Regions from separate parts of the Ornithinibacillus salinisoli genome, predicted to be linked through region 3. Evidence: riboswitches for the same ligand, from Rfam matches in the RefSeq annotation. Region 3 holds a riboswitch; each other region holds the start of a gene.

Evidence for each region. A riboswitch is a leader RNA that binds a small molecule or an ion and turns the genes downstream of it on or off. The one in region 3 is predicted to bind S-adenosylmethionine.
Region 1: linked by a shared signal. The riboswitch ahead of ACFSTA_RS15730 (methionine ABC transporter ATP-binding protein) and the one ahead of map (type I methionyl aminopeptidase) in region 3 are both predicted to bind S-adenosylmethionine.
Region 2: linked by a shared signal. The riboswitch ahead of ACFSTA_RS01065 (5-methyltetrahydropteroyltriglutamate--homocysteine S-methyltransferase) and the one ahead of map (type I methionyl aminopeptidase) in region 3 are both predicted to bind S-adenosylmethionine.
Region 4: linked by a shared signal. The riboswitch ahead of metK (methionine adenosyltransferase) and the one ahead of map (type I methionyl aminopeptidase) in region 3 are both predicted to bind S-adenosylmethionine.

Annotation. Positions count from the first base shown of each region.
Region 1 is NZ_JBHUMI010000017.1:347,567-355,723, forward strand. Features, by position in the region: gene ACFSTA_RS15705 (VanZ family protein) at 1-165, opposite strand, end outside; gene ACFSTA_RS15710 (arsenate reductase family protein) at 303-659, shown strand; gene gcvH (glycine cleavage system protein GcvH) at 734-1,117, shown strand; gene ACFSTA_RS15720 (toprim domain-containing protein) at 1,211-1,564, shown strand; gene ACFSTA_RS15725 (thioredoxin family protein) at 1,585-1,896, shown strand; SAM riboswitch class I at 1,974-2,084, shown strand; gene ACFSTA_RS15730 (methionine ABC transporter ATP-binding protein) at 2,200-3,228, shown strand; gene ACFSTA_RS15735 (methionine ABC transporter permease) at 3,218-3,880, shown strand; gene ACFSTA_RS15740 (MetQ/NlpA family ABC transporter substrate-binding protein) at 3,943-4,758, shown strand; gene ACFSTA_RS15745 (hypothetical protein) at 5,042-5,182, shown strand; gene sufC (Fe-S cluster assembly ATPase SufC) at 5,469-6,254, shown strand; gene sufD (Fe-S cluster assembly protein SufD) at 6,270-7,580, shown strand; gene ACFSTA_RS15760 (cysteine desulfurase) at 7,580-8,157, shown strand, end outside.
Region 2 is NZ_JBHUMI010000003.1:191,844-200,000, reverse strand. Features, by position in the region: gene serA (phosphoglycerate dehydrogenase) at 1-554, opposite strand, end outside; gene ACFSTA_RS01075 (pyridoxal-phosphate-dependent aminotransferase family protein) at 551-1,708, opposite strand; gene ACFSTA_RS01070 (hypothetical protein) at 1,829-2,014, opposite strand; gene ACFSTA_RS01065 (5-methyltetrahydropteroyltriglutamate--homocysteine S-methyltransferase) at 2,346-3,455, opposite strand; SAM riboswitch class I at 3,561-3,662, opposite strand; gene ACFSTA_RS01060 (ABC transporter ATP-binding protein) at 3,730-4,425, opposite strand; gene ACFSTA_RS01055 (hypothetical protein) at 4,431-6,926, opposite strand; gene ACFSTA_RS01050 (hypothetical protein) at 7,330-8,157, opposite strand, start outside.
Region 3 is NZ_JBHUMI010000008.1:145,700-153,856, forward strand. Features, by position in the region: gene ACFSTA_RS04380 (hypothetical protein) at 14-1,210, opposite strand; gene ACFSTA_RS04385 (sigma-70 family RNA polymerase sigma factor) at 1,203-1,790, opposite strand; gene ACFSTA_RS04390 (FAD-binding dehydrogenase) at 2,085-3,779, shown strand; gene ACFSTA_RS04395 (glycoside hydrolase domain-containing protein) at 3,849-4,499, opposite strand; SAM riboswitch class I at 4,694-4,796, shown strand; gene map (type I methionyl aminopeptidase) at 5,181-5,921, shown strand; gene ACFSTA_RS04405 (hypothetical protein) at 6,136-6,705, opposite strand; gene ACFSTA_RS04410 (hypothetical protein) at 7,062-7,217, shown strand; gene ACFSTA_RS04415 (hypothetical protein) at 7,458-8,157, shown strand, end outside.
Region 4 is NZ_JBHUMI010000004.1:6,304-14,460, reverse strand. Features, by position in the region: gene ACFSTA_RS02435 (ABC transporter ATP-binding protein) at 1-203, opposite strand, end outside; gene ACFSTA_RS02430 (ABC transporter substrate-binding protein) at 217-1,209, opposite strand; gene pckA (phosphoenolpyruvate carboxykinase (ATP)) at 1,776-3,368, opposite strand; SAM riboswitch class I at 3,672-3,778, shown strand; gene metK (methionine adenosyltransferase) at 3,983-5,179, shown strand; gene ACFSTA_RS02415 (gamma carbonic anhydrase) at 5,222-5,746, opposite strand; gene ACFSTA_RS02410 (tetraprenyl-beta-curcumene synthase family protein) at 5,830-6,906, shown strand; gene ACFSTA_RS02405 (amino acid ABC transporter ATP-binding protein) at 6,926-7,654, opposite strand; gene ACFSTA_RS02400 (amino acid ABC transporter permease) at 7,651-8,157, opposite strand, start outside.

The DNA.
Region 1 (8,157 bases), on a different contig from region 3:
TAAGTACACTACGCTTTCTCCATAGGCGATTAATAGAATATAGACTATTTCTTTATAATAGTTAACCCTATGTTCCTTTCTTTTTACAATGATATAGCGTATGGGCAGATAAAAAGTAAGGGATAGGATGATAATAAGTACTGGAAAACCATTTATGTATTGCATTATATACTCCTTTAGAGATAAAGAATTCTACTTCATAGTATATATTATTTTGACTATTTACACGAGCAAGGCAACATTTTTTATTGTCAAAATTGGCTTCAAACATGGTAAAATACAAGTTATAGGAGGTAGATATTATGGCATTAACATTTTATTGGTACCCAAATTGTGGAACGTGTAAAAATGCGAAGAAATGGTTTGATGAGCATAACGTTGGGTATAATAGCATACATATTGTGGAAGAAACACCAACTAAAGATGAAATTCTAAACTTAATTGAAAAAAGTGGTTTACCAGCAAAAAAGTTTTTTAATACGAGTGGAAAGAAATATCGTGAATTAAATATAAAAGAAAAAATTAAAGATGCTTCTACGGAACAAATGGCAGAAATATTGGCTTCTGATGGGATGTTAATAAAGCGACCAATCGTGACTGACGGTGAGAAAGTAACAGTTGGTTTTAAAGTAGATCAGTTTGAACAAAATTGGTCATAAGTAAGATGAAATACTAGAAATAATAGCTTGTACAATGTATAGTAAATTTGAATGAATTATTGGAGGGATTTAAGGTGAGCTTACCAAAAGATCTGTTATATTCAGAAGAACATGAATGGGTAAAAAAAGAAGGAGACAAAGTACGTATTGGTATTACTGATTTTGCTCAAGACGAACTAGGTGATATTGTATTTGTTGAGCTTCCAGAAGTAGGAGAAGAAATAGAGGCTGATGAGCCATTTGGTAGTGTTGAGTCTGTAAAAACTGTTTCTGAACTTTACGCTCCACTAAGTGGGAAAATAGTAGAAATTAATGAAGAGCTAGAAGATAGCCCAGAATTAGTGAATGAATCTCCTTATGAAAAAGCTTGGATGATTGTAATAGAACCATCCGATGAATCTGAATATGACGATTTATTATCAGCTGAGCAGTATCAAGAAGTTATTGAGGAAGACTAATAAATCGTACATACAAAGGCTGGCTCTACCTATTAAAAGGTAAAGAGTCAGCCTTATTTCACATAGACCAACTTTTAGGGGTGTATGGTAATGATGGAAGAGTGCTCAGATAAGGTTATTATTGTGGAAGGTTTAACTGATAAAAAACAGATTGAAAAGGTTATTGACGAAGAAGTAACGATTATCTGTACCAATGGAACGTTCGGTGTTGAAAGATTTGATGAACTTCTAGAGACCTATGATCTAGACCATAGAGATGTATTTATTTTGGTTGACGAGGATCAATCTGGACAAAAGTTACGTAAGCAATTATCCAATGAACTCCCCCATGCAGAACATATTCATGTAAGTAGTGAATATCGCGAGGTAGCAACAACTCCAGAAAGCTTTTTAGCTACAGTTCTAGTAAGTAAGCATATTGCGGTTAATCCACTATTTTTGATGTAGTCAGTAGGTAGGGTGATTTTTTGCAAGAAATTAATAATGAAATCTTATTACATGATAGTTATTTACTATTTATACATACCCCTTTTTGTGGTACTTGTCATTTAACGCGTTCGATGATTCATCAAATAGAGAAAATTCATCAAACAGATATATTTCATGAAATGAATGCTTCGTTATATCCACAGTTTATGTTGGAGAATCAAGTAGAAAGTGTTCCTTGTTTATTGATTAAACACAAGGAGGAAGTAGTAGAAAAAATATATGCATTTCAGTCCATTCCTAATGTTTATCAATATGTGATGAAGTATCGGCCAGAGTTGTTTGAAAAATAATTTTTTAAAATTAGTTATTGACAGTGAAATTATTGGATGCTATTATTCTATTTATAATTTAAATCGAATATAAGTAACTCTTATCTAGAGCGGTGGAGGGAAAGGCCCTGTGAACCCGCGGCAACCTTCAAACATTTTGTTTGAAACGGTGCCAATTCCTACAAAGCATATGCTTTGGAAGATGAGAGAACGTGAGATATAACTATTTACGTCTTTCTGTTCTCTTGTGCAGAAAGGCGTTTTTTTATGGTTAAAAGGACATAATAATATGAATATAATTTTTTTCATTTAGGAGGATAAGTTGTGATTTCCATAAAAGGTTTAAGCAAGGTTTTTAAGACAAATTCAGATACGATAACTGCTGTAGATCGTCTTGACCTTGATATTCAAGATGGAGATATATTTGGCGTCATCGGTTATAGTGGGGCTGGAAAAAGTACATTCGTCCGATTGTTAAATAGATTGGAAGAACCATCTGAAGGAAATATTACGATTGGTGAGAAGGAAATAACTGCGCTTAACACGAATGAACTTCGATTGGCCAGACAGGAAATCGGAATGATTTTTCAGCATTTTAATTTACTTTGGTCTCGCACAGTAAAAGATAATATTGCTTTTCCGCTTGAAATTGCAGGAATACCGAAAGTGGAACGTGAAAATAGGGTTCAAGAACTAATCAATTTGGTAGGATTATCTGGTCGAGAAAATGCTTATCCATCGCAATTGAGTGGGGGGCAAAAACAACGAGTAGGTATTGCAAGGGCACTAGCTAACAACCCTAGAGTATTGCTGTGTGATGAAGCAACATCAGCTCTTGATCCAGAAACAACAGATTCGATTTTAGATTTATTAGTAGACATTAATGAAAAGCTCGGATTAACAATTATCATGATTACCCATGAAATGCATGTCATCCGAAAGATTTGTAAGCAAGTTGCTGTTATGGAAAATGGAAAAATTGTTGAACAAGGTGATGTACTTGATGTGTTTTTAAACCCAAAACAAACAGTAACGAAAAAATTTGTTGAGCAAGTAATGGGGAATGGCACGGAAGATGATCTGGAACAATTACTAGAAACCTATAATCAAGGGAATGTTGTCCGTCTTCATTTTGTTGGAGAATCAGCAAATCAAGCATTAATTAGTCAGCTTGCAAAGCGATATCATGTAGAGCTTAATATTTTACAAGGCAAAATCACGCAAACGCAAAGAGGTGCTTATGGGACGTTAATAGTCCAAATAACAGGTGAAACAGATGAAATTGATAAAGCAAGACAATTCATAGCTGATGAAACCTCGGTAGAAGTGGAGGTTATTCGAAATGTTACATGATTCCAATATAAAGATAGATGACTTGCTGGAAGCAACATATGAAACGTTTTATATGACAATAATTGCACTGCTTGGAACTTTTATTTTTGGTATTATTCTAGGATTACTTCTATACCTGACAATGAAGGGTGGGATATGGCAAAACAAATATCTTAACTTTATAGTAGCTGCATTTGTTAATGTGTTTCGAGCTATCCCATTCATTATTTTAATTTTATTGTTGTTCCCATTTACGAACTTTCTAATTGGAACTATTCGTGGTCCAAATGCGGCTTTACCCGCATTAATTATCGGAGCAGCCCCATTTTATGGACGTCTAGTAGAAATCGCGCTACGCGAAGTAGATAAAGGTGTGGTTGAAGCGGCACAGGCTATGGGAGCCAAAACTAGAACGATTATTTTCCGTGTTCTTATACCGGAATCTATACCGGCCTTAGTATCTGGAATAACAGTTACAGCAATAGCCTTAATTGGATATACTGCGATGGCAGGTGCTATTGGAGCAGGAGGTTTAGGTAGTTATGCTTATTACTCTGGATTCCAGCGACGTGATTACGATATAGTATTTATTTGCTCTGTGATAATCGTTTTGATTGTATTTATTTTTCAATTTATTGGAGATTATAGTTCCAATAAACTAGATAAGCGTTAATACATGTGGTTAAAGGGTTAAAAGCCAGTTTTCCAAAAAAAATAATAAAGGGGACGTACAAAATGAAAAAGTTTATTGCAATTTTAGCATTATTCGTAGTTGTTACATTAGCAGCATGTGGAGGAAGCAATTCAGATGAAAATACAATTAAAGTTGGTGCATCTAGTGTTCCGCACGCCGAGATTTTAGAAGAAGCTAAAGACCTTCTTAAAGAACAAGGATATACATTAGAAATTGAACCATATGAAGACTATGTGTTACCGAATGATGATTTAGCAAGTGGGGACTTAGATGCAAACTATTTTCAACATATTCCATATCTAGAGCAAACCGTAGCAGATACAGGTTATGATTTAGACTATATTGATGGAATACATGTTGAACCAATTGGTGTTTATTCTAAAGGTATTTCTAGTCTAGACGAAATTCCAGAAGGTACAGAGGTATTATTAAGTAATTCCGTTCCTGATCATGGTCGAATTTTAGGATTGTTTGAATCAGCAGGATTAATTACATTAGATGATGAAATAAATAAAGAGGAAGCTACAATTGAAGATATCGTAGAAAACCCGAAAGGATTAGATTTTCAGCCAGACTATGATCCAGCATTCTTACCAGAATTATATGAAACGGAAGAAAATACACTTGTCGTAATCAATACAAACTATGCACTAGGTGCTGACTTAAATCCATTAGAAGATGGACTATTCATCGAGGATGAAAGTTCTCCATATGTAAATGTCATTGCCGTTCGTTCTGAAGATAAAGAGAACGAGGCAATAAATACATTAGTTGATGTATTACATTCTGAAGAAATTCAAGATTTCATTCTAGAAAAATATGAGGGAGCAGTTGTTCCTGTCGGTGGAAATAATTAAACAACGGAAAAAAATCCAGTGAATTTTTATGAATTCACTGGATTTTTTTGCAAATTTAGAGTATTTAATAGTATATGGTAGAAATCGGTTAAATGTTATTAAAATTAATCGTTATATAACATTCAAGTCGTTATATTCAATTCCATCCTAAACCAGGGGTTCAAATCAACATTGAGCTGAGTTTTGTCCGCGTGTTATGATTTATATCGTAAACAAAATGAAAGGATGGTTCACTATTAATAGTGAGATTAAGATGAATTACACTCCTGAAATGGAGAAAGCTATGCAACAATCACATCAGATTTGTTATGCAGAGTACAGTAGGAAATTGGAAATGAGAATGGCTGTAGAAAAGAGACGTCATGAAGAATATGAAAAATGTAAACATATGATCGCTGAACTTGATAATCAACTTCATAAATAATATAAAGGTATGGCTGATGTTCTATTATGGAGCATCAGTTTTTTTGATGTAGAAAACCCCCATAATGAAGTTTCACTTTACATATGGTTACATATACGTTTTTTAGTGTTACTATTAATATAGAAGAAACTAGGTTTGTATAAATTAATTTAATATCGACAATTACAGCCTAAAAATGTTGATTATACATTCGAAATGCTTTAAGATTGTAATGAGAATAAATTGAGAATGGATGTAATTCAATCCTACATCAATAATAATAAAACAAGTATTTGGAGGTATCGATATGGCAGGATCAACACTAGAAATTAAAAATCTTCATGTTTCAATTGAAGGTAAAGAGATATTAAAAGGTGTAGACTTAACAATAAATGGTGGCGAGTTCCATGCAGTAATGGGACCAAACGGTACAGGGAAGTCCACTTTAGCTTCAGCAATTATGGGGCATCCTAAATATGAAATCACAGAAGGAAGTGTTCTTCTTGATGGTGAAGATGTATTAGAAATGGAAGTTGACGAGCGTGCTCGTGCTGGCCTTTTCTTAGGGATGCAGTATCCAAGTGAAATCAGCGGAGTAACTACTTCTGATTTTCTACGTTCATCAATTAATGCTCGTCGTGAGGAAGGCGATGAAATTCCGTTAATGAAATTCATTAAAGAAATGGATAATGCATTAGATTATTTAGAAATTGATAAAAACATGGCACAACGTTACTTAAATGAAGGTTTCTCAGGTGGAGAGAAAAAGCGGAACGAAATCCTTCAATTAATGTTATTAAAACCTGAAATTGCAATTTTGGATGAAATTGATTCAGGATTAGATATTGACGCATTAAAAGTTGTTTCAAAAGGAATCAATAAACTACGTGATGAAAACTTTGGATGCTTAATTATTACTCACTACCAACGCTTGCTAAACTACATAACTCCAGATAAGGTTCATGTAATGATGCAAGGCCGTGTAGTTAAATCTGGTGGACCAGAACTTGCTCATCGTTTAGAAGCAGAAGGTTATGACTGGATTAAAGAAGAATTAGGTATTGAAGACGAAACTGTTGGGCAAAACGCGTAAGTAAGGAGGGATAACATGACTGTTGATACAAAGTTACCGTATGATCAATCATATATTGAACAGTTTTCAAAAGAACATAATGAACCAGCATGGATGAAAGACTTACGCCTGCAAGCCTTGGAGCAAGTTGATTCATTAGAAATGCCAAAGCCAGATAAAACGAATATTAGCAAATGGAACTTTGGTCATTTCAAACATGCTGCCAGAAATGGTGAAACCATTTCTTCTCTAAACGATTTACCAACGGAAATTCAAGATTTCTTTGATAAGGATAACCTACCGGAAAACTTATTGATTCAACGTAATCAATCTGTTGCTTATACAGCACTTAGCAAAGACTTACAAGAAAAAGGTGTTATTTTCACAGATATCTTTACTGCTCTTAAGGAGCATGAAGAATTAGTGAAACGTTATTATATGAAAGATGCTGTATCTATTGATGAGCATCGTTTAACAGCTTTACATGCAGCATTAATGAATGGTGGAATCTTTGTATATGTTCCAAAAAATGTGCAAGTAGAAGTTCCATTACAGGTAGTTTTCTGGCAAGAAGATCCAGAAGCCGCTTTGTTTAATCACGTATTAGTTGTTGCTGACGAAAACAGTCAATTAACTTATGTAGAAAATTATATTTCACATAATGAAAACGAAGAAACTGTTGCAAATATCGTAACGGAAGTAATTGCACAAAATAATGCTCAAATTTCTTTTGGTGCTGTGGATAATTTTGCAGCTGGTACGACAACTTATGTTAATCGTCGTGGAGTTGCATATCGTGATGCAACGATTGATTGGGCATTAGGACAAATGAACGATGGAAACACAGTATTTGAAAACATCACTCATTTAGTCGGAGATAATTCCGTATCGAATGCGAAGGCTGTTACAGTTGGTAGAGGAAAACAAACTACTAACATGACAGCTAAAATTGTACACTTCGGTAAAAATTCTGAAGGATATATTCTACAACACGGTGTGATGAAAGATAGTGCTTCGAATGTATTTAATGGAATTGGTAAAATTGAACATGGGGCTTCCAAGTCTAATGCAGAGCAGGAATCTCGCGTACTAATGCTTAGTGAAAAAGCGCGTGGAGATGCAAACCCAATTCTATTAATTGATGAAGATGATGTTACAGCAGGTCACGCAGCTTCTGTAGGACGGGTTGATCCATTACAATTATATTATTTAATGAGTCGAGGTATAACACAACATGAAGCTGAACGACTAGTTATTCATGGATTCTTAGCACCTGTTGTAAATCAATTACCAATTGAGTCGGTGAAAGAACAATTAACACAAGTAATTGAAAGGAAGGTTAACTAATGGATCCGAAAGCCATTCGGCAAATGTTTCCGATTTTAAATCAGGAAGTTAACGGCCATCCCTTAGTATACCTTGATTCATCTGCAACATCTCAAAAACCATTACCTGTAATTGAAGCAGTAAGTAATTATTACAAACAAAACAATGCAAATGTACATCGTGGTGTGCATACATTGGGTTCACGTGCAACGGATCAATATGAAGGAGCACGTGAAAAGGTTAGAAGATTTATTAATGCTTCTAGTACTGCAGAAGTAATTTTCACTCGTGGAACAACAACTGCTATCAATACCGTTGCAAGTAGCTATGCGCGTGCAAACGTAAAAGCGGGTGATGAGATTGTTATTACACAAATGGAGCATCATAGCAATATCATTCCTTGGCAGCAAGTAGCGAAAGCAACTGGGGCAACATTAAAATTTATACCATTACAAGAAGATGGATCAATTACACTTGAAGATGCTCGTAATACAATTACTTCTAAAACAAAAGTGGTGGCAATCGCTCACGTTTCCAATGTTTTAGGTACGATCCATCCGGTGAAAGAAATTGCAAAAATCGCCCATGAAAATGGAGC
Region 2 (8,157 bases), on a different contig from region 3:
ATCCCCATCTTTTCAGCCTTCTCAGGCGATAAAAAGGGATCATATGCAAATACCTTCATTCGCTGTCCTTTGGCTCGGTAAGCAACTTCCGTACCAATCCTACCAAGTCCAATGATACCTAACGTTTTATTTTTCAGTTCAACACCTACGTAGTTTTTGCGATCCCATTGATGATTTTTTAACGCAAAATAGGCTTGAGGTATTTTACGAGATAGTGCCATGATCATCGCCATTGTATGTTCTGCGGCAGAATTGGTGTTAGCATTCGGTGCATTAACAACGATAATACCTCGCTCCGTAGCCGCATCCAAATCAATATTATCAACTCCGACCCCAGCGCGGCCAACAATTTTTAAGTTCCTAGCATGTTCCAATAGTTCTTTTGTTACTTGGGTCTGGCTTCGAACAAGTAATCCGTCATACGAACCTATTTTGGCTACCAATTGCTCAGAAGTTAAGTCGGTATGGATATCTACATGTATATCCTTATGGTTTAGTAATGGCGTAATGCCTTCCTTGTGAAGCGGGTCTGAAATCAAGATATTATATGTCAATGTTTACCACTCCTTAGAAAAATCTTTTGTGCAGCTTGTGTTCCTTTTCCAAGCGTGATGTCCATGCCAATCATTTTAAGGCCAATTTCTATACTACTAATCACTTGTAGAATATCTGTGGGGGAACAATACCCCATATGTCCGATACGGATTATTTTTCCTTTTAATTCCCCTTGGCCACCAGCAGTAACTAATCCAAACGTATCTTTTAGTACTTTTCGTAGTTCATCCGCCTGAAAGGTATTAGGCTTAATTGCAGTCACAGTAGGGGAAGCAGCTTTTTCACTCGTTAGTAATGGAATGCCGAGATTGTGAAATGCCGCTCTCATCATTTTCATCATCAGATCGTGTCTGCCAAAAACGTTTGCAAGACCTTCTTGATCTAATAGTTTAATTACCTGTTCCAATCCGTACAATAAAGTAAGCGATGGCGTAAAAGGTGTTGAATCTAGTAAGCTACTATGATGATACTTTCTTAGATCGAAATAATATCGAGATTGATCATTGGCTTCAATTTTTTCCCATGCACGAGAACTAGCCGCAATAAACGTTAGTCCCGGTGGTAACATAAAAGCTTTTTGTGAGCCTGTAACTAAGATATCAATTCCCCAGGCATCCATATTTGCTTCAATGGCTCCAATAGATGAGACGCCATCAACAATATATAATGCCTCAGAAGATTGATGAATGACTTTAGCAAGTTGTTGGATTGGATTTAAAACTCCGGTTGATGTTTCGCAAAACGTTGCCATTACAGCCTTAATGGATGGGTGACTTTGAAGGTAGGATTCTACTTTTTCGGGAGTAACAGCATCTCCCCATGAGACATGTATTTGATGAGTAATTATGTTGTAGGCGTTACATATTTGAACGAAGCGCTCACCGAAAGCTCCGGTTACGATTACTAGAACTTCATCACCAGGCTGTACCGTATTAATCACAGCTGCCTCTAGTCCAGCAGTTCCACTTCCAGCAAGAATTTCGACATTCTGTACTGTACCGAAAATCGGTTTTAGCTTCGGTTTGATTTTTCGAAGTAGTTCTTTTGTATCTCGATCTCGATGTCCAATCATAGGTTGGCTCATGGCACGTTGAACACTAGGAGGAATAGGTGTTGGCCCAGGAATTCGTAGCATTTGTTGGTCGGATAACATTTCAGGTTCTCCTTTCATAGTATATTAAAATTAATTCTACAGAATAACAGGGAAATTATCCACATAATATTTTGAAAGTTTAAGGTAGGGGTAAAGAAGAAGGAGACGCATCCTTACATATTAGCGTCTCCTTCTTCTTTGTGGTCCATCATCAATAGGTATATCCTCTTTCTTTTTTAATTTATGTATCCAACCACTAATTCTTCCTTGCCTTTTTCCGAAAGCGATTCGATTTTCTAGATAGTAAATGAATTCCTCGATTACGATTAGTAGAATAATAATTCCGACAATCCAGTACCACCACATTGTAATTCTCCTCTTTTTGAAAATTGCTACATTATATATTATATACTAAAAAATACCAATAATTACGAGAAAAATGCAAAAAAAGGCTATTTTCTAATCCAAACGGGTTCATTTAAAGAAGGTACATTTGTTTTATATATTACCAATAACCGATGAAGGAGATTTACTTAAATTTTGGCATAGGAGAGTCCTTCATAACCGATATTTTGCACAAACATAAAGGATAAACATAGAAAAATAGCAGGAGAACGGATAGAAATTTCCCCTGCTATTTTGTAGTACATATTTTGCCTAATAACATTCACTTCAAAGATAATTCATTAATTATCAATTACTGTTTATTCCAAACTTCATTTGCGAGATCAACAACATATTTTAGTTTTGCCCATTGTTCATCTTCTGTTAGTTTATTTCCGTGATGGGTTGATGCAAAACCGCATTGTGGACTCAAACAAAGCTGTTCCAAAGGTACATATTGAGAAGCTTCTTTAATCCGTGCTTTAATGGTATTCTTATCCTCCAATTTACCGTGTTTCGATGTAATTAGACCTAGTACAACACGCGCCCCACCTGTTGGAATATGCTTCAATGGTTTAAATGTACCGGATCGCTCATCATCGTATTCTAGGAAAAACCCATCAACTTTTTCTTTTGCTAACAAAGTAGGCGCAATGAGAGCATAGCTTCCTTCAAATGCCCAAGTAGATTGATAGTTTCCACGACAAAGATGTGTTGTTACGATTAAATCTTCTGGTTTGTTTTCCAAAGCTCCATTAGCAACACGTAAAGCAAGATCGATTAAATATTCTCTCGTGTATTTTCCATCATTAAATGGGATGTTCGTTGAAGAAAGACCGGCAATATATACATCATCCAGCTGGAGGTAACGAACTCCTGCATCATAAAATGCCTGAATAGCTTCTTGGTACGTCTGAATAATATCTCTGGCATATTCTTCGATGTCAGGGTAGATATCCGGATTATGAATTCCTTTATTAAACAACTGATTTGGACTTGGGATTGTTAGCTTAGCTACTGCACGACCATCTACAATTTCGTTCAAATCAAGGAAGTCTTTGATAAAAGGGTGGTCTTCATTAAAAGAGACTTTTCCAGTATTACGAACGTCATATTTTTCTGTTTCCACTCCTTTGAATTTATATCCATGTTCCGGTACATAGCCCTCAATACCGTTTAAATGTTCTAGGAAGTCTAAATGGAACCATGTTCGTCTGAATTCCCCATCAGTAACTACTTCTAAACCAATTTCAATTTGTTTATCTACAACTCGTTTGATTTCTTTGTTTTCAACTTCGCGTAATTCTATTGCTGAAATGTTTCCTTTTTTAAAATCTGCTCTTGCTTTATGTAGATTCTCTGGTCGCAGTAAACTTCCTACATGGTCAGCACGATAAGGTGCTTTTGTTAATGTTGTCGTCATTATTCATTTCCCCTTTTCTTTTATTGAGATTTTTGCCTGAGAAGGGGTTTTAAAACAAAAAACCTCTTCTCAGAATAAGAAGAGGTTGATAAACACCGTTCACTCTTCTCATCTTCAAGCATTTCGCTTCTGGAATTAGCACAGTACTTATAATAGTCTGTTGCTGAGGTTTCAAAGGGCCAGTCCCTCCACCTCTCTAGATAAGAAATTAAAAATTATTAAATTTATAACTATTAAGATACACGTGTGTAGAAACTATGTCAAGCAGTAATTATTAAGGTTGAAGAATGAATGATTTTTTATTTATTTCTTCCATTGTTCCGTCTTTCAATTGAAAGACTCGGTCACCATATGGTAAAACGTCGTAATCATGAGTGACAAAAAAGATCGTTCTTCCTTCTGCTTGGCATTCTTTTAATATGTGAAGAACATTATCACGAGAAGCTCGATCGAGATTTCCGGTAGGTTCATCACAAATAAGAAGACTTGGGTCATTTAATAGTGCCCTAGCAATTGCCACGCGTTGTTTCTCTCCCCCTGACAAGTTTGTTGGAACTGCATCTATCCGATCCTCTAATCCCAATGTTCGCAATAAAGTTTCCGATCGCTCACGCAATTCTGCTTCTTTTTTATACGGCCATTCGGGAAGCATAACATTTTGCTTAGCAGTATATGCAGAAAACAATTCATACTCTTGGAAGATGTATCCGATATTGCGTCGTCGAAAATCACGTTTTTCTTCTTCGGAAGCATTTCCCATATCTAAACCACCAATAGATACCTTTGATCCAGCATCGGCATTCATAATGCCAGCAACACACTTCAATAAGGTTGTTTTCCCTGAACCTGATGGGCCAATAATATTTATCCATTCTCCTTTATTGACGTGACAAGAGATGTTATTTAAAACTAGCTTTTTTTCAATTGACGATTTGTACGTTTTTGATAATGATTCCATTATCATTTCCATTTCACTCATCCTTTCTGAATGTTAATAAGCATACGACCAATTACTGTTTCATTTAATAGTGCTGCGAAAGTAAATACAACCAAAGCAACGATACAACTCGTTACTATCATCCCCCAGGTGAATCCGGTCGTAGTAAATACGAAGAAAGTACCACAAGCCAAGCCAATCAAAACGATCAACCCAACCCAGGAAAAAGTCTCTTTACGTAATAGTCTTCGAATGCTTTTATTATGCCAACCGACCTTATACAACATTTGAATATCCCTTTGTCTTGCTTGCCAAAGCCGGAAGAGGGATTCAGTCAGTGTGAAAATTGTTAAAGCTATCATCCCTGTAAGTAATAGCCATTGCTGGTCATTTAGCTGCCAATGAACATAGGACCCGAGATTCGTTTCTGTCATCCGACGAACAGTGGCTTCAGACAAGGTTATGATAAATGCCAAAAGTCCTGTAGCCAGTAACAGCTGTATAGCGGCTGCAATTATATGTGATTTGTAGTAACGAATATTGGTTAGTATTAAGGAATGATTAGGTTTAAATATCCGTTTCTCGTTTTGTGATTCATCATAAAAATGATCGATAATCCATTTCAATCCCAAGATCAGTAAGAGTGCACCACCATATCCAATTAATAACATGTAGTGCAAATCGTAGATGAATAGGAGGGGGGTGATACTTAAGATGACACTTACGAAAAGCTGCCACAGCCACTGACCTCGGTAAAACTTGCGAATCATACCAGTGGACCACCCTATCTTTGCAAGGCGTTCCCGTTCCGTAGATTGTTCTGCTTTCATTACTCGAAAACGAGCAATCAATGCTAATAAGGCAATGAGTAAAAATGCCGAACCTGTCGCGGCACCGAATACATTCCAACTATTAAGTATGGTATCGGCGGCACCTAAGGTTGTCCAAGGCTGTAATACCGTACCGATTTCCTCAACATCAACTGCCAATGTCTGGTGGGAGGCACCTGCCACAATATCAACATGCAAACCTTTTGCTTCCATATCTGCAGCAACTTCACGAATTTTTTTCGCTGCTGCTTCCGTGTAACCATCAATTCCGGCAACCTTCACCCGAATGGCATCAATTGGTGCATCACCTTTAAAACGCTCCGCCCATTCAATGGATACAAGACCATGAGCTGGCGTGGGTAAATAATTCCCTGCCAGATGTGTGGGATGGAGTTCTTCTCCAGTTTCTTCAAGTGTTCCGTAATGGTATTGATAGATTCCTAGTGGGCTGGCAGCTAGACCGTTCTCAGCCGACCCAACCGATACCGTATCTGTTTGAAATAGAAAAACGAAATCTTCATTTTCCTCTCCAGCCTTAAATGATTGATGCTCTATAGGATTAACGTTTCTATGTATTGGAATATCTCCATTCCAATCTACAAGTTTGACTGACAGATTATTACCATGTAGCTCATATTCTGGTGGAGCAACACTGTAAAAGATATTTTGTACGTTAAAATCTGAAGCTATCATCGATTCACCGTGAATGTTAATATCATAATCTTTCCCCATAACTACATTGTAATTATCATCAAGCATGTACCAATCTTGTTCAAAAGAGGTAAGGTATTCAGCAAAATCAACTTCTATTGTTTCATCATGTAATGATTTTATAGTAGAGAGTTTCGACTCAACAGTTTGTTGTAACGCTTCATTATCATTGTAGATAACATATTCGAGTCCTTGGCCATCGGGGACGTTTACTTCCTTTTTAAGTAAATCAATTTCATCTTCTGAAACATCAAGTGTTTCCATTTTTATCGTTGTTTCAATCGGTGTTCTTGACTCTGATATACCAACTAATGGAATTCCCTCACCGCCACCTGGTCCCATGCTACTACTAATTTCCGTGTTAAGAGAAGAAAAGTCAACACCAGTTAAGGCTGATTCGGATATGGGATCTATAGCTACAACCGGATGATAGGAAGAAGGAATAACAAAACCAGGATTATTACTCGTAAAAAAGTTTCTTAATTCCTCTGGATAATAGACGTCATAGAAATTACCATCGTAAGGAAACAAGTAATATGCTGTTTGTTCTGCAACTTTGTATGTTTCTTTTCCGTCACTCGTTTTATGTACAACCGTATAGCGTACTGGTTTTTCTGGTCGTGGAACTTGAAATGATTGACTTGTTTTCGTAAATGACCCAAGTGCTGCTACAGGTGCAGCAAATTCTACCCGCTCATCTGCAGCGATTTCCTGCCATCTATCTATCGTAATACCTCCATTACCAACGCCTAAGTAGTTTTCTTCAACTACACCAAGTGATTCTTCCACGAGAGAAGGTGCACCATCAGGTCGAACAAGTAAATCATATTCACCCCGAGCAAAATCAGTAATATCAGCTTGTACTTGTTCGTTTGCCTCTGATAGTGAGTTCGCTGCAATTGGAATTAGTGCTAAAATGATGGTGAGTAATAGTATGCTTAAACTAAGCTGAAGTGGACGAGCAAGTAAGTGTCGCCATTGTATACGAAACATTTATTTCCCCTCCTATGTAGGAAACGCGCTGACTTGTTCTGCCAACGCACGTAAGTAAAAAACTATTTAATATACTAAATCCTTGAACACGTAATAAATTGATTACCAATAATATACAGTTTAATTAATAGAATGTAAAATATTTATTTATAATTTTAGTAAAAATATGACTATTATATTATTTTCTTTATTTTAATATTAGGATTATATATTAAGGTCTCTAATCGTAAAGCAACGGACGATTCCTTATGATATTGTGCAAAACATTAGGAGGGCAACTAGTTATAAAGGAATTGATTGGGGAAATCGTTAGAATATAATGTGAAAGAGGGTTGATTATACATGTAAAAACAGTCCTTATAAATTGCTAAGGAACTGTTTTTATAATTTTATTAGGAGAAATTCAATCCTGAATCGATCTTTTCTTAAATATCATTCTCCAAGACAATATGGTGACAATTATTAATATAACAAGGTAAATAATTACACCATATTCCATTTTGCTTACAAAATAATGAACTACAAAAAACATACCAACAATAAACATCAACAAGAAGGTTTTCATCGATTCTCCACCTTGTTGTGCAGATTCAAATGGCTTCGTAAATGGAAAACCTTCATTCTTGATTGCTCTAAAGCATATTAAGGTATGCAATATAGCTGTTACAAAAACCACAGCCAGATCAGGGATTATCCGTACGGAAAAAATCGTTACATAAATTACAGATAAGAAAAGAAAAATTGGCAAATACAATTTCAATAAAAATGCCTTCAATGTTGCACTAAAAACAAGGGATGGGTTGGTAATCGGTGTTGTTTGGAATACCCAAGCACCTTTATATTTCCCAGAAAAATTCAGCATAAAAATGACGACACCAATCATAATATTGCAAAAGTATATATTAAAATGCATATTACTGTTGGATAACTCAGCAAACGAATTGTTACTTACATAATTGAACAGAAAAATAAATGGGAATACAACAGCAATACCTAATGAAGGGTAAACTCTTAATTTAAAATCTCTTTCCCGACTTAACATGATAGAAGCGAATCGGAAAAATTGTTTTTCTTCCTTGTTATTACAAATTAACCGTTCCCACAAAGCTCCAATATTCCACTTCTGCTTTTTGTTTTTTCCTGTATCCTCCATTAGTTTTTGCAAATTTCGTTCAAACGATGGCATGAGGCGGTAATACAAGAAAATAGAAAGGAGTGGACCGATAAGTGC
Region 3 (8,157 bases):
AGGAAGGATTTGTTTATTGCATAGGGATCCATGCTACTTTCCAAATGTCTTCTGAATTTTTTATCAACCGGAATGCCAAGCCATTGGACTCTACAGTTGCAAAATGAATAATCGCTTCCTCTTCCGATAGGTATTCTTCTTTAAAGACATCAACTGCTAATAATTCCTCATAGAATTGTTCAGCATTTTTCTTCATTGTATCGTCTTCGGCAAAGAATGGGTCATTAAAATACGCGTCTTTATCAGGTGTACCATACATTTCGTCTTGAATGTATAAAGCATATTTTACTTCCTCATCTTCATTATTCTCAGCATAAAAATGCATTTTAAATACATCAATTGGGTTTAAGCCCTCAAGTAATTCATCATTAAGGGTTTCTTTATATTGTTCATAGATGTCAGTGAGTTCTTGTGACATCTTGATGTTCGTGTCGTACGTGTTCGTCATTCGAGTAGTGATTTCCAAATAGATAGTTGATCCAGTTGGGGAATGAATGTACTCCATTCCAGTAACATCTAGCGTGTAACCTTGATCAGCGGTTGAAAGTGAATTTTGATCATCCCCAATACCATACGCCATTTTTACGGATGACTCATCTTGAAAGTAGAATGCTGGAATATTTCTTTCATCGCCATTTGCTAATGGAAAAGCTAGTAGAGCATTTTCATGTGGAACAAATGCTAGCCTATCTCCATCAAGCTGAAAATCACCAGATAAGGAGGTTTCCCCGTTAAAAATGATCGATGTTTGTTCACTTTGGCGATCGACTTCAATCACTTCCATTGATCCGTAGGTGGAGCCAATTAATACTGTTTCAGGATCAAAGAAATGGTTTCCGGCATCACCAGCAATCTCCATATCTGACTGACTCTTAGCAGCTTCGCCTTCTTCTTCTAAACTACTGTCACCACCGTCTGAAAACTCCCTCATTTCGGCCATTTCATTGGAATCCATTTCGCTATCTGCTGCATCATCAGTTAAACTCATAAACATGTCTGGTTGATTATTTGTAGAAATAACAACAATGATCACTAATGCTGCCAATACTACACCTGTTAATACTTTTGGATAAAAGGGAAATACTTTTCCAGACGTTCTCTTGTCGGTTTGTTTAATTTTTTCAAGTACCGCTTGTTTGTCTTTTTCAGTAAATGTAGTTGGTACTTCATTTTCGTAGTGAGATTTTAAATGTTTTAGTTGCTTATCCATGGTTTTCACCACCTCTTTCTAGCGATAAGCATTCCTTCAGTTTATCACGACCGCGCGCCAGACGAGTTCTGACAGTTGCTTCTTTCATTCCTAAAACATGACCGATTTCTTTTGTTGAAAGCTCCTTAAAATAAAACAAGGTAATAACCTCTCTGTATTTGATAGGCAACCCCATTACTTGATTCAAAAGTTGGTTTGATTCATTTTGTTTCATATAAAAATCTTCTGGGGTTTCACTATTGTTATCTGATGCTTGTGCACTCTGAGTTAATTTTTCTTTTAGACGTTTATTGCGAGAATGCCAGCTCCGCAAGTAATCTTTACATTTATTAATAGCAATGGAATAGATCCAGCTTTTTAATGATGATTTGCCCTGGAACGTAGTTAATTTTTGATAGATCGTAACAAATACTTCTTGCGTCACATCATCTGTATCAGCCGAATTTTTCATGTATGTGTAAACTAATCGTTTAATTTCATCACCATACGTGTCCATGATCATTTCAATTGCTCTTGTTTGATCTTGTTGTAAAATATCATCTTCATCGTATGTTGGATGGAAAGCTTTCGAGTGGCCCACTCTTCTTCCTCCTAACTATCAAGCTCATTTATTAGACGTAGTGTTTTTATTAGATGTTTCAATCCATGTAGAAAATACTTTTTTCATTTTAACATGCTTTAATGAAAAAATATGTTACATTTTGCAGTGAATCTTGATGGGTATTCTGTGGTTACATAGTACCATTAAAAGCTTCTAAAGACGAATCTCTCATTGACTAAGCTATACCACAACTATATACTTGAACTAACATTAATTTCAGAAAATTAAAAGAAATAAAACCTTGCTTTCCAGATTGAAAAAGGAGTGGTTTCCATGGAATTCGATGTTATTGTAGTTGGGGCTGGATTATCGGGATTGGTTGCTACTGCTGAAATAGCAGATGCCGGGAAAAAAGTCTTGTTGTTAGATCAGGAACCAGAATCTTCACTTGGGGGACAAGCCTGGTGGTCATTTGGAGGATTGTTCCTTGTCGATTCCCCCGAGCAACGAAAAATGGGAATAAAGGATTCAAAAGAATTAGCTTGGCAGGATTGGCTTGGAACGGCAGGATTCGATCGGTTAGAAAATGAGGATTATTGGGGAAAAAAGTGGGCAGAAGCATACGTTAATTTTGCTGCTGATGAAAAACGTTCCTGGTTACGTGGGATGGGTGTGAAATTTTTTCCGGTTGTAGGTTGGGCGGAACGTGGAGGTTACCTTGCAGAAGGGCACGGAAACTCTGTACCTCGTTTTCATATTGTCTGGGGAACAGGTCCTGGAATAGTTGAGCCTTTTGAACGTCGAGTAAGAGAACATATAAAAAACGGTCATGTAGATTACCGCCCGCGTCATCGGGTAGATTATCTCATTAGTGAGAATGGAAATGTAAAAGGAGCTGGAGGCTCTGTTCTTTCACCAGACGATACGGAACGAGGAAAAGAGAGTTCTCGTCAAGTTGTTTGGGATTTTGAATATAGGGCTGAAGCGGTTATCGTTTCTAGTGGTGGAATCGGAGCTGATTTTGATATGATAAGAAAAAATTGGCCGAGTAGACTTGGGCAACCACCAAAACGAATGATATCTGGTGTCCCTGCTCATGTTGATGGGCGTATGCTTTCCATTACTGAGAATATTGGTGGTCGCATAGTCAATCGAGATCGTATGTGGCATTACACAGAAGGAATAAAAAATTGGGATCCAGTCTGGAATCAACACGGCATTCGAATTTTACCTGGACCATCTTCGATATGGCTAGATGCTGAGGGAAACCGTTTCCCTGCTCCAAACTTCCCTGGCTTTGATACGTTGGGAACGTTAGAAGCCATTCAAAAAACGGGATATGATTATTCCTGGTTTATTTTAACGGAGAAAATCATTGAAAAAGAGTTTGCTCTTTCTGGATCCGAACAAAATCCGGATTTAACCGGTAAGAGTATCAAAAAACTGTTATCGAGAGTTCTTCCGGGTCCGCCTGCGCCTGTAAAAGCGTTTATGGAAAAGGGAGAGGACTTCATTGTTGCAACAAGTTTAGAGGAACTAGTCCAGGGCATGAATGAATTAACAGGTGATGATTTGCTACAAAAGGATGAAATTGAACGGCAAATCCGGGCAAGAGACCGTGAAATAGATAATACATTTACGAAAGACTTACAAGTTACAGCACTTCGTGGTGCTCGTAAGTATCGTGGAGATAAACTCATTCGAGTTGCTTCACCTCATAAAATTTTGGATCAGAAAAACGGTCCACTTATTGCTGTAAGGCTAAACATTCTAAGTAGGAAAACATTAGGAGGATTACAGACGGATTTATCTGCAAGGGTTCTAGATGATCATGGTGAACCAATAACGGGATTATACGCTGCTGGAGAGGTTGCTGGATTTGGTGGTGGTGGTGTTCATGGATATCGTGCACTTGAAGGTACATTTTTAGGTGGGTGCTTATTTTCCGGTAGAGTTGCAGGGCGTGCAGTTGTGGAGGCGTTAGGTAAAAGCACCGTTATGAATCCAGTGGTGCAAAAAACGAATTAAAGATTCAAGTAGTTGAAAGGTGCCAAAATATCGATTTGGCACCTTTCTTTTTGTATCTCCACTATTTATCTACCACAAATTATTAAATAATCTTGTATCGATTAAATTGGTATCGATTGGACATGTCTCGGCATTCTCGCCATATTGCCAACCCCAAACATTAGCTTCGCAAGTTGGTTTTGTAGGATTATAAGCAGGTGATTGATTTGCTGGGGTAGATCCGGGTGTAGGCTCTTGACTCCATATTACAACCTGTGAACGTACATGGGCGTTATTTCGTACTGCAGCACAATAAGATTCATTGAAGGAAGAGGTAGTAGGGTCTGCATAAATACCTGGACGATATCCACTTGGAAATATAGCATCGACCCATCCGCGTATCCATGCTTCGTCTATGTCAAAGAACCGCTCCGTATTGGCAAAAAGGAAGATGTCTTTTGGAATACCTAGTCTCCTTGCGTGATACACCGCATTGGAAGCTGCGACTCTTCCTTCCCGATATCCAACTGCAGCATTGTAATCATTGTAGATTGGTAAAATTTTGACGTTATTCCCATGTAACAAACCTACCTCTTGCTCTGTCAGTCCACCTGATACATTAGGTACTGTTGATAAGTATCTCCCCCAAAATCTAGGTTTGCCAAAATTATTAACGACACAAGAAAAAAGCTCTTGATTAACAGCTGTCGCCGAATCAACTCCCCATATTACGTTTGGCATAGCATAGTCCCCTTCTGTAATAATTTGTCTAGATATATATATGATACTTTTTTATAATCGAAACAAGTTTGTTAAAAATACTCACAAGATCCAATTTTAACAATAAGATAAAGTGAAACTTCATGAAGCAGAGACTTCTTCCACCGACTTACTGTATGGTAGTATCACTGGGCATGTCCCAACTATCGAATTAACTGTTATCAAGAGTGATGGAGAGAACTGGCTCAATGAAATCACAGCAACCTGCGCATGTAAGGTGCTACTACCAACAAAGCGCCATGCTTTGGATGATAAATGTTCGAAGTTTCCACTTGCGCTTGAGTAAACACAATAAAACTCTGGTCTAATTGTGCCTTATCAAGCGCTAAGTGTGAAACGAGCTTCTATTTGTAACTCTATAAAAAATAGTTGAAAATCAAAAGAATTAATAACGGGTTCGGTTTTGTTTTGCAAAAAGAAATAAACATCAATAAAAGGGATGCTATTAGCATCTCTTTTCGCATAGTAAATATCAATAAAATAACACCATATTTGCAGATGGAATTAAGTCATGTGTGGTTGCTTCTGTTCAATTTTCATTCAACTATAAACGCCTTTTTGTTGATTGAAAATGCGTTCCATTTATGCTAGAAATTAAATGGAATGATAATCATAAATTACTTTGAAAAGTGAGGATCCCCGATGATTGCAAAGACTGAAGAGGATTTTAATGGATTAAAAGAGATTGGTAAAATTTGTGGAGCGATTCGAGATGAGCTAGTCCAATGTACGAAACCTGGAATTACAACAAAAGAACTCGATTTCATTGCTGAGAGAATTTTTGAAAAAGTAGGAGCACAGTCTGCACCAAAAGGAGAATACGATTTTCCTGGATATACGTGCATTAGCGTAAATGAAGAAGTAGCGCACGGAATTCCGAGTGAGCGGACTATTCAAGAAGGGGACCTTGTAAATATAGATGTTTCAGGTTCTAAAAATGGGTATTTCGCAGATACGGGAATTTCCTTTGTTGTTGGGAAGGGGGAGGAAATTTTGCAGAAAGTATGTGACGTTGCTAAAGAAGCATTCGACGCTGGAATTCAGAAGGCAAAACCAGGTTCGAAAAAAAGCGCTCTAGGAAAAGCAGTACACAATGTAGCGAAACAGCATGGCTTAACTGTCATAAAAAACCTTACCGGACACGGTGTCGGGAGCTCGATACATGAAGCACCAGACCATATTTTCAATTACTTCTCTCGCTGGGATGACGAAATTTTAAAAGATGGTATGGTAATTGCCTTTGAGCCTTTTATCTCTACATTTGAAGAGGAAGTTTTCCTATCCGAGGATGGATGGACCTATCTAACCGATGAAAGCTTTGTGGCTCAATACGAACATACGATTATTCTTACGAAGGAAGGACCAATTATTACTACATTGTAAGAGCATTAATACCACAAAAGTTGCTAATTCTATTACCGAACAATTATAAAACCTTTTAAATCGGTAATATAGAGGTACCAATCTATTTGCTATTTGTACCTCTATTTTGTTTGTTTTTTTAACTATTTTGATTCAAAAACCGAACTCATTAAAGAACTATTTTTTCATTTTAGAGAGCATAAACAAAAGAATCTATTCTTATATTAGTTTGCTTCTAAAATTTATGTAGACTTTTAACAGCTTCGGAACTACTAATACGTTTAGTCTTTTTTAATACGATTCCTTCATTTAAAAGGTTTTCACGAATCAAATTATGGTATTTAATAAGTTCACTTTCAGTTAGATTATTTGGTATTTTTTTTAAGATAGATGCTTGTATATCTGATATATATAGGAAATACCTTTCTTCATCCTCTTTTGCTATTTTAACTTGAGACCAAGATATATTTTGACTAGTATTCTTAAACTCTCTAATGAAACCCTTATCAGATATAGTTGATATACAGTCACCAATTGTAAGAGTGTGATTTTTTTCAATTAGTTTTTTTGTTTGTCTTACAATTGCAAGTTTATAGGCGGATTTACATAAAAAGAACATTGCTATTGCAAAAACAAGAGCCGTACCCAGGGTGACTTTTACAAAATTAATAGCAAATAAAAACAGCAAAATTGCTCCAAGTAATCCCCCTATTATTTTATTTCTTTTATGAATATTTGTTGTGTCAACAGCATCTTTTTGGAGGGCAAGTAAATCATCCATTTCAATTTTATAATTAACAACCATATAAACACCCCTAAATAATATTTTGAAGAAAATCTTATTGATTTATATATTTTAACTTTAGATTCATTTAGAGGGATTGATAAAATACAGTTTTTAAAAACCCTCGAAGGTCATTCAATTGGATAATTCTCTTTATTTATTTTATTCACCTCTTTTATAATTTCTAAATTAATAATAACAAATATTTTTGTTTTTTCAGATATATTTTTTTCGTAACTTCTCCCTTTATGTCCATTCCATGCAAAAAAGAAATTTTATAAATTAGTAATAGAAGATATGGAAGTAAAACTGATGTATAACTTAGCTCGGATATCGAAAACTAATAAAATCATGCATGGTAGGAAGGGGGCAATAAAATGGCTAATAATAACAACGAGAAGAAACATGATAATATGTTCAAAGAAAACAAAAATCATGGGGAGCACCGTAATGGTCGTAAAAGTCAGTTTAAGAATAGTGCTGTTCACGGTGGCGATGAACCAAATGAGTATGTAAATAGTAAGGACCATTAAAGAGATGGGAACAACCACCCTCTCCTAGTATGGAGCTGCGCCAAAGGTATAGATTGCCTTTGGTGTTTTTTATGGAATCACCTAGGGTAGGTGATGTCTTTTTTTTATTATGAATAATTTATTATCAGCGAACCACATAGTACCATAGCCCATATTTCGTTTAATATCTGGTCATCTGTCCCACACCTCTACAAATCATCATATGATATATCCAAAAAGTACATTAAGGTGATGTTATTTATGGGACTGTTTATAAATAAATCTGAACACCCACGTGTTTTTCAACATGGAGGAAAAATAAAAGAACCAAATCAAAGTTATTATAAATCCGAATATTTTTCTGAAATACTTCAAGAGCAGAAAAAACGGAACGAATCCTTTGCAAAAGGATTAAGAGAACTAAGAAAGAGGCATCAACAGTTTGAATTAATAGAACTTGGTAAGTGGAATGATATTGGTAAACAAATCATGGAACTTAAAAAAAGTAATTCCGAGCATGAGCAATTTGAACTTGAGGCGCGGGAGTGGTTACAATTGCTTGAAAATAATAGTCAAGAACTTCAACACTTGATTGCAAATGACAGTGAATTAACAAGAGAGATGTTGGAACAAATAGATGGTGTAAGTAAATCAAATGAAGAGATTGTAAAGCAGATAGCAAAACATGAGTCCTTCTCAGAACAATTAAATACACAATTAAATCAATTATATGAGTTACATCAACAAATGGCAGATCAACTTTCCGAACAAGATACGAAACAAGATCAAGTGCTTCATAGTGTTGAGAACCAAGAAGCGTTGATGGAAAAAACGTTTAGACAGGTAGATCATATTCGTTCTATTCTTTATGAACGTACAAATTATATAGCTGAAAAAATAGAAAATAGCTACAATCTTACTTCGTCTTTAATGTATAAATTGATTACTGGATCAGAAAAGC
Region 4 (8,157 bases), on a different contig from region 3:
CTATTCAAAAGAACGTTTCCTGAAGTTTGTTGCACAATACCTGCTACAATGGACAGAATGGTTGATTTACCACAACCACTCGGTCCAACTAATGCAATGAATTCTCCTTCTTTAACAGAAAATGAAATATCATCTAACGCTTTTGTGAAATCTTTTTTCGAAAAATAATGGTGCGACACATTTTCTAACGTTAGAAAGGACAATGAATTTCCCTCCTTAGTTATTGATAACTTCCTCAGCAACTTCAGTATTTACTAGATCTTCATAAGGCACATCTTCCACTGGAAGTTCACCTGCTTCTTCCATGATGTTTTTTAGATTATTCCATTCTTCTTCATCAAGAATTGGATCCGTTGCAAATGATCCTTGACCTTTGTAACGGTCAATAGATGAGGTTAGAATATCCAAATCAACATCTTCAAAGTAAGGCTGGATTACTTCCGCAATTTCTGCTGCGTTTGTTTCGTCCACCCATTTTTGAGCTTTATAAATTGCTTTAGTAAAAGCTTTTATGTTTTCTTCATTTTCTGCCATATAACTTTCTTTTGCCATAAATACGGTATATGGTACATGCCCAGATTCTTCACCGAAGGAAGCAATTACATGACCATTGCCTTCTTTTTCAAATACACTTGCTGTTGGTTCGAATAATTGTACATATTCGTAATCACCAGATGCAAATGCACTTGGGATATTCGCAAAATCAATGTTTTGAGATAAATTTAGATCATTGTGAGGGTCGATATTATGTTTCTTTAGCACAAATTCACCAACCATTTGCGGCATTCCACCTTTTCGTTGGCCAAGAAAGTTACTGTCTTTTAGATCTTCCCATTCAAAATCAGGTTTTGCCTCTTTAGAAACTAAGAAAGTTCCATCTGTTTGTGTTAACTGTGCAAAGTTTACTGCGTAATCATTGGAGTCTTGAGCATACACATAAATAGATGTTTCAGATCCAACTAAAGCAACATCTATTCCATCAGATAGTAGGGCAGTCATCGTTTTATCCCCACCCCATGTTGTTTGTAATTCTACATCCAATCCTTCTTCCTCAAAAAATCCCTTTTCAAGTGCTACATATTGCGGAGCGTAAAATAATGATCGAGTTACTTCTCCTAGCTTAATGGAGGTATTTTCGTTCGAACCGCAAGCAGCAAGAAAAATAAGGAATACGCATGAAACTAAAGCAAAAAATTTTACTTTATTCATACTTTTACACCCTTTCAATATAGATATATCCGTTGAAACGGAGGCTTTACTTCTTGTTTGTCAGTTATATCACCACATTTTATGCTTAGGAGAAAAATGTGTGAATGCCTATGTCGAAAAAGTTATCGTAAAAATTAAGCGCTGTTTCTAAAAAATGATGGTTATTCGATGTAATGATTAGTACTGGTAGTTGATAGAAGATGGGAAGTTATTTTTGAGTGAGTATACTTGCTTTCACTTTTTGGAATTGAGTTCACTTTCCGCGCACTCGGAAACAGTTTTCTCGGAAGAATATTGCTTTAAGAAGCGATTCGCTCACAAGCAACAATTAAACGAAGAGTAGGTTGTGAAGCGCATTCTAGTGAAGAGTATTCCCAGAGCAGAAATCACGTAGCTGTACTGTTACTAAGTTGTTTACACCAAAAAAAGCCATAAAAAAAGATCTCCACATGGGAGATCTCGTTAGCATTTGCTAACCATAAATTTAGGTGCTTATCAGCAATTTCCTCGCTTCTAACCCTATATGTTAAATCCTCTTGGGATGAGGTAACTCGATAAAAATGTAATTACTTTGGTTGATAGATTGGACCAGCTTCCATTATTTCCTTACTAGCCTGGGAAAACTTTGTAAAGTTTTCATGGAATTTCGTAGCTAGTTTTTTCGCTTCTAATTCAAATGCCTCTTTATCAGACCATGTATTTTTAGGAATTAATACATCGTCTGGTACACCAGGTACATGAAGAGGTACTTCCAAACCAAAAATATCATCTTGAATCTTATCAACCGTATTTAGTTCTCCTTCTAAAGCAGCGTGTACCATTGCTCGCGTATAGGAAAGTTTAATACGTTCCCCAACACCGTAAGAACCACCGGTCCAGCCAGTATTGATTAAAAACACATTTGAATTATATTGATCTATTTTTTCACCAAGCATCTTAGCGTAAGTTGATGGGGCTAAAGGTAAAAATGGAGCACCAAAGCATGTTGAAAAAGTCGCTTCTGGTTCTGTAACTCCACGTTCTGTCCCTGCTAGTTTACTTGTATAACCACTTAGGAAATGATACATCGCTTGTTCTTTTGATAATTTGCTTATTGGTGGCAATGTTCCTGATGCATCAGCTGTTAAGAAAATAATCGTATTAGGATGACCAGCCACACTTGGGGAAACAATATTATCAATATTTTCAAGTGGGTAAGCTGCTCGAGTATTTTCTGTTAAGGATGTATCATCATAATTAGGAATCCGTGATTTTTCATCCAGCATTACATTTTCTAGCACCGAACCAAACCGAATCGCATGAAAAATTTGTGGCTCTTTTTCCTCGGATAAATTGATGCATTTTGCATAACAGCCACCTTCAATATTAAAAACGCCATTCGGACTCCAACCATGTTCATCATCTCCGATTAAACGGCGATATGGATCTGCTGATAATGTGGTTTTTCCTGTACCGGAAAGCCCGAAAAATAGTGCAACATCACCTTCTTGACCAACATTGGCAGAGCAGTGCATAGATAAAATATTATTGTTTGGCAATAGATAGTTCATAATAGAAAATATTGACTTTTTAATCTCTCCAGCATATTCTGTGCCGCCGATTAGAATGACTTGGTGCTTAAAGGAGATAATCACAAATGCTTCTGAATTTGTACCATCCGTTTTAGGATTTGCTTTAAAGCTTGGCGCAGATATAACAGTAAAACCAGCTTGCTGATCTAATGCCTCTCCTTCGGTCGGACGGATAAATAATTGGCGTGCAAATAAGTTGTGCCACGCATATTCATTTATTACTTGGATTGGTAAACGATACTTTTGATCTGCCCCTGCAAAACCATTAAAAGCATAAATTTCATCTTTTGCTTTTAAATGTTCCACTACCTTATGATATAAATGATCAAAGACCTCTTCTTGAATTGGTTGGTTAACAGAACCCCAATCAATAAGTTGTTCGCAAGATTCGTCTTGTACAATAAACTTATCTTTGGGAGAACGTCCCGTATACTTTCCAGTTGTTGCTTGAACAGCTCCAGTTGCTGTAAGAACGCCTTCTTTTCTAGATAAGATCTTTTCTACTAATTGCGGAACGGATAAGTTATGTTGCACATTTTTTCGTGCCAAAATCTGTTCTACAAATGACGACTGTTCGATAGTTTTCATACACACCTTACCTGCCTTTTTGAGCAAATTATTTTGGGAGATAGGAGAGTTTAAACTTTCCTATTTGTATTAGAGGAACTACACTTAATATTGTAAAGACTTGGCAAAAGCCAAGATTACGCTGAAGTAGTACCCTTTCTTAAAACATATTATCTAATCATGGTTATTAGTATAACACATTAAATATAATAGTCCATACTAATTATTAGATTTATCATATTAATTTTTTGACTAATTGGTGACAACGATAAAATGAGTTGACATACCCTGTATCTTTCGTTACCCTTTTCTTGAGCGGATACTCTCTTATTCAGAGTTGGCGGAGGGACAGACCCTATGAAGCCCAGCAACCATCACAGGAGTGAAAAGGTGCTAACCTGATGCAAGGACATTTCCTTGAACAATAAGAGCGAAAGGCCACAACTCCTTTCCTCATGTAAGCAGGAAGGGCTTTTTTGTTTAGATAGGAAATTAATAACAAATATTGATCATTGGAATATTATGAAAACATAATGGTTACGTCTAGCTACGGCGGACAGGACGCTTTAGTTCCTAAGATATAATACTGTTAAATAAGAGTTCCGTACCAATTTTTAAAGGGAGGATTTAGCCAAATGGCTAATAATCGTCGTTTATTTACATCAGAATCAGTAACAGAAGGGCATCCAGATAAAATTTGTGATCAAATATCTGATGCTATTTTAGATGAAATTTTAAAGCAAGATCCCGATGCAAGAGTTGCCTGTGAAACCACTGTGACAACAGGTCTTGTACTAGTAGCAGGGGAAATATCTACAAGTACATATGTGGATATTCCTGCAATTGTGAGAAAAACAATCAAAGACATTGGTTATACACGTGCCAAATACGGGTTTGATGCAGAAACATGTGCCGTGCTAACAGCGATAGACGAACAATCACCAGATATTGCTGGTGGAGTAAACACAGCACTCGAAGTACGCCAAGGAAAGATGGAAGAGGAAGAAATAGCCGCAATAGGAGCAGGAGACCAAGGATTAATGTTTGGTTTTGCTTGTGATGAAACAAAAGAGCTAATGCCACTCCCAATCTCGCTGGCTCATAAGCTATCGAAACGCTTGTCAGATGTCAGAAAAGATGAAACGTTAGCTTATCTTCGTCCTGATGGGAAAACACAGGTGACAGTAGAATATGATGAAAATGATCAGCCGATTCGAATTGACACAATCGTCATCTCTACCCAACATCACCAGGAAATTACACTGGAACAAATCGAAAAAGATATCATAGAATATGTGATTCAACCAGTAGTGCCTAAAAATCTCTTAGATGAAAGTACTAAATATTTCATAAACCCAACTGGACGTTTTGTAATCGGTGGTCCACAAGGTGATGCCGGTTTAACTGGAAGAAAGATTATTGTAGATACGTATGGTGGATATGCCCGTCATGGTGGTGGTGCATTTAGTGGAAAGGATGCTACAAAAGTGGATCGTTCTGCTGCATATGCTGCACGTTACGTAGCTAAAAATATAGTTGCAGCAAAACTAGCCAAAACGTGTGAGGTACAGTTAGCCTATGCCATCGGTGTAGCGGAGCCGGTATCGATTTCTATCAATACTTTTGGTTCAGGAAAGGTTAGCGAAGAGGAACTAGTGAATGCTGTTCGCGAGTTATTTGATTTACGACCAGCAGGAATTATAAAAATGCTTGATTTACAAAAACCGATTTATAAAGAAACTGCTGCATACGGGCATTTTGGAAGAACGGATATTGAATTTCCGTGGGAGAAGACAGATAAGGTTGAAGCATTACTTGAATTAATCCAATAATAAAATGTCACGACTAGTCTATGAATAGTCGTGACGTTTTGTTTATTTGATACCGAGATCTGTATGGAGTTTATAATACTGACCCTTTTCCACATAAGATTGGCGTACGCGCTCCATTTCTTGATAATCTTCCTCCGTTAATTCTCGAACAACTTTTGCTGGCCGCCCAATTGCTAATGTATGCGGAGGGATTTTTTTACCAGGGGGAACTAAACTCCCTGCACCAATAAAGGCACTTTCCCCAATTTCTGCACCGTCTAATATAATAGACCCCATCCCAATTAATGCCTTCTTGCGGATGATTGCCGAATGCAGTGTCACTTGATGGCCGATGGTTACATCATCCTCTACAATTAAAGGGTTGTTTGGACTTTGGTGTAGCATGGATAAATCTTGTACACTCACTCGCTTACCAATTTTGGTAGGGGCAACATCACCTCTGATAACGGTTTGGAACCAAATGCTAGATTCTTCCCCAATACTGACATCTCCAACAACAACGGCATTTTTTGCGATGAAAGCGGATTTATGAATAGATGGGTTAATATTCTTATAATGATGTAGCATTTTAATTTGCATCCTCCTATAAAATATGATGATATAATTAGTATAGCAAATTTAGGGTTCTAATGAGGAACGGAGGAAGCAGATTGAGTAAGCAAGTTCCAAAAACTTCATTTTCATTAATGGTACAAGTATATCGTAATATATTTCCAGTAGTAGATCGTGAGTTAGATTATTGGACGAAACGGGCTGAAAATATACCAAATGAAGAATTAAGAAATCAGGCTTTATCAAGTATTGCTTCCAAACGATTTCACTGTCAGGGTGGGGCAGTCTTTTCACTGTTAGCGGGAAGTAAACAGAAAGAAGCTGTTACGTTTATCGTGGCATACCAAACAATTAGTGATTATCTGGACAATTTATGTGATCGTAGCACATCGTTAGATCCGGCGGATTTCAGGTTATTACACCGATCTATGATTGATGCGCTTAGCCCTACTAATATCACAACAAATTATTATGCCTATCGGGAGGAACAAGATGACGGTGGCTATTTAGTAGATTTAGTTAAAACATGTCAAACGATATTACAACAAACGAAATGTTACCCAATCATAAGCGAGTATTTGTTAAAACTAGAGGGGATGTACGGTGATCTCCAAGTACATAAACATGTTCAGGTGGAGGAACGTATACCTAGATTAACCAAATGGTTTGAAGAAAATAAATATCAGACACCAACATTAAACTGGTATGAATTTTCAGCAGCAGCAGGCTCTACGCTAGGTATATATTGTATAACTAGTTATGCATTAGGTGAAAAAATAACCCTTGAAATAGTAGAACGTGTCTTTCGTGGGTATTTTCCATATATGCATGGGTTACATATATTGTTAGATTATTACATCGATCAGAAAGAGGATCGGGAAGAAGGGGATTTAAACTTTTGCTTTTATTACCCTTCAAAGGAAAAAATGAAAGAAAGATTCCATTTTTTTATTAAACAAACAGAAAAGCATATTAGAGACCTGCCACATCATGATTTTCATAGCATGATTCATCATGGATTAGTAGGGTTATATTTGGGTGATCCAAAAGTTAGTCAACTAGAAAGTGGATTAGATGTTTCAAAAGAATTACTAAAAGATAGTGGTATGAAAGCCAAATTCTTTTATTGGAATACGAAAATATATTATAGACTGAAGAATAATAAACCTGGATAGCAGTTTTCCGGGTTAGAAACTATAATACTTTACTGAGAAATGATTTGGTTCGATTGTTTTGCGGTTTGTTAAATAATTCTGAAGGAATATTTTCTTCAACGATAAAACCTTCATCAATGAAAAGCACTCGATCACTTACTTCTTTAGCAAACCCCATTTCGTGAGTCACAACAACCATAGTCATTCCTTCATGGGCTAGTTGTTTCATCACTTCAAGCACATCGCCAACCATTTCTGGGTCAAGGGCAGAAGTTGGTTCATCAAACAACATAATTTTTGGGTTCATTGCTAATGCCCGAGCAATGGCAACTCGTTGTTTTTGTCCACCGGATAATGAGCCAGGATATGCATATGCCTTTTCGCTAAGGCCGACTTTTTTTAGTAATTCTTGAGCTTTATCGGTTGCGGATTCCACTGTTTCCCCTTTTGCTTTCATCGGTGCTAAAATAATATTTTCTAAGACTGTTTTATGTGGGAAAAGGTTAAATTGTTGAAATACCATTCCAACTTCTTGTCTTATTTTGTTTATATTAGCATCTTTATCTGTAATATTTTTTCCATCTATGATGACTTCTCCTGCAGTAATATCCTCTAATCTATTTAAACATCGTAAAAATGTACTTTTTCCAGAACCAGATGCACCTATGATACAGACGACTTCGCTTTCCTTGACGTTTACACTAATATCTTTAAGAACTTCTTGATCTCCAAAGTTTTTCTTTAAGTTTTTCACTTTTATAACTGTCATCGTAGTTCAAATCTCCTTTCTAAATAGCTTGAAAGTAAAGATAAAAGATAAATCAGTATAAAGTACATCATACCTACCGCTAACCAAATGTGAAATGCTTTAAATGTAGCTGCGATAACAACCTGCCCTTTTTGCGTGAGATCGGCAATTCCAATTACAGATAGTAAGGATGTATCTTTCAAACTTATGATTGCCTGATTTGTAAAGGTAGGCAGCATCCTGCGAAGTGCTTGTGGTAGGATAACGTAACGCATCGTTTGAGAACTAGTTAGCCCGAGTGAACGAGCAGCTTCTGTTTGGCCTTTATCCATGGACTGTATCCCAGCACGAATAATCTCAGCAAAATAGGCACCTGCATTAATTGCAACTGTTATTATTCCAGCAGTTTCCCGATCTAAAGAAATGAATTCAAGAGAGTTGAGTCCAAAATAGAAGAAAAATAACTGTACGAGTATCGGTGTTCCACGAATAGCATCTATAAATATTTTTGCCAACCAATTTAA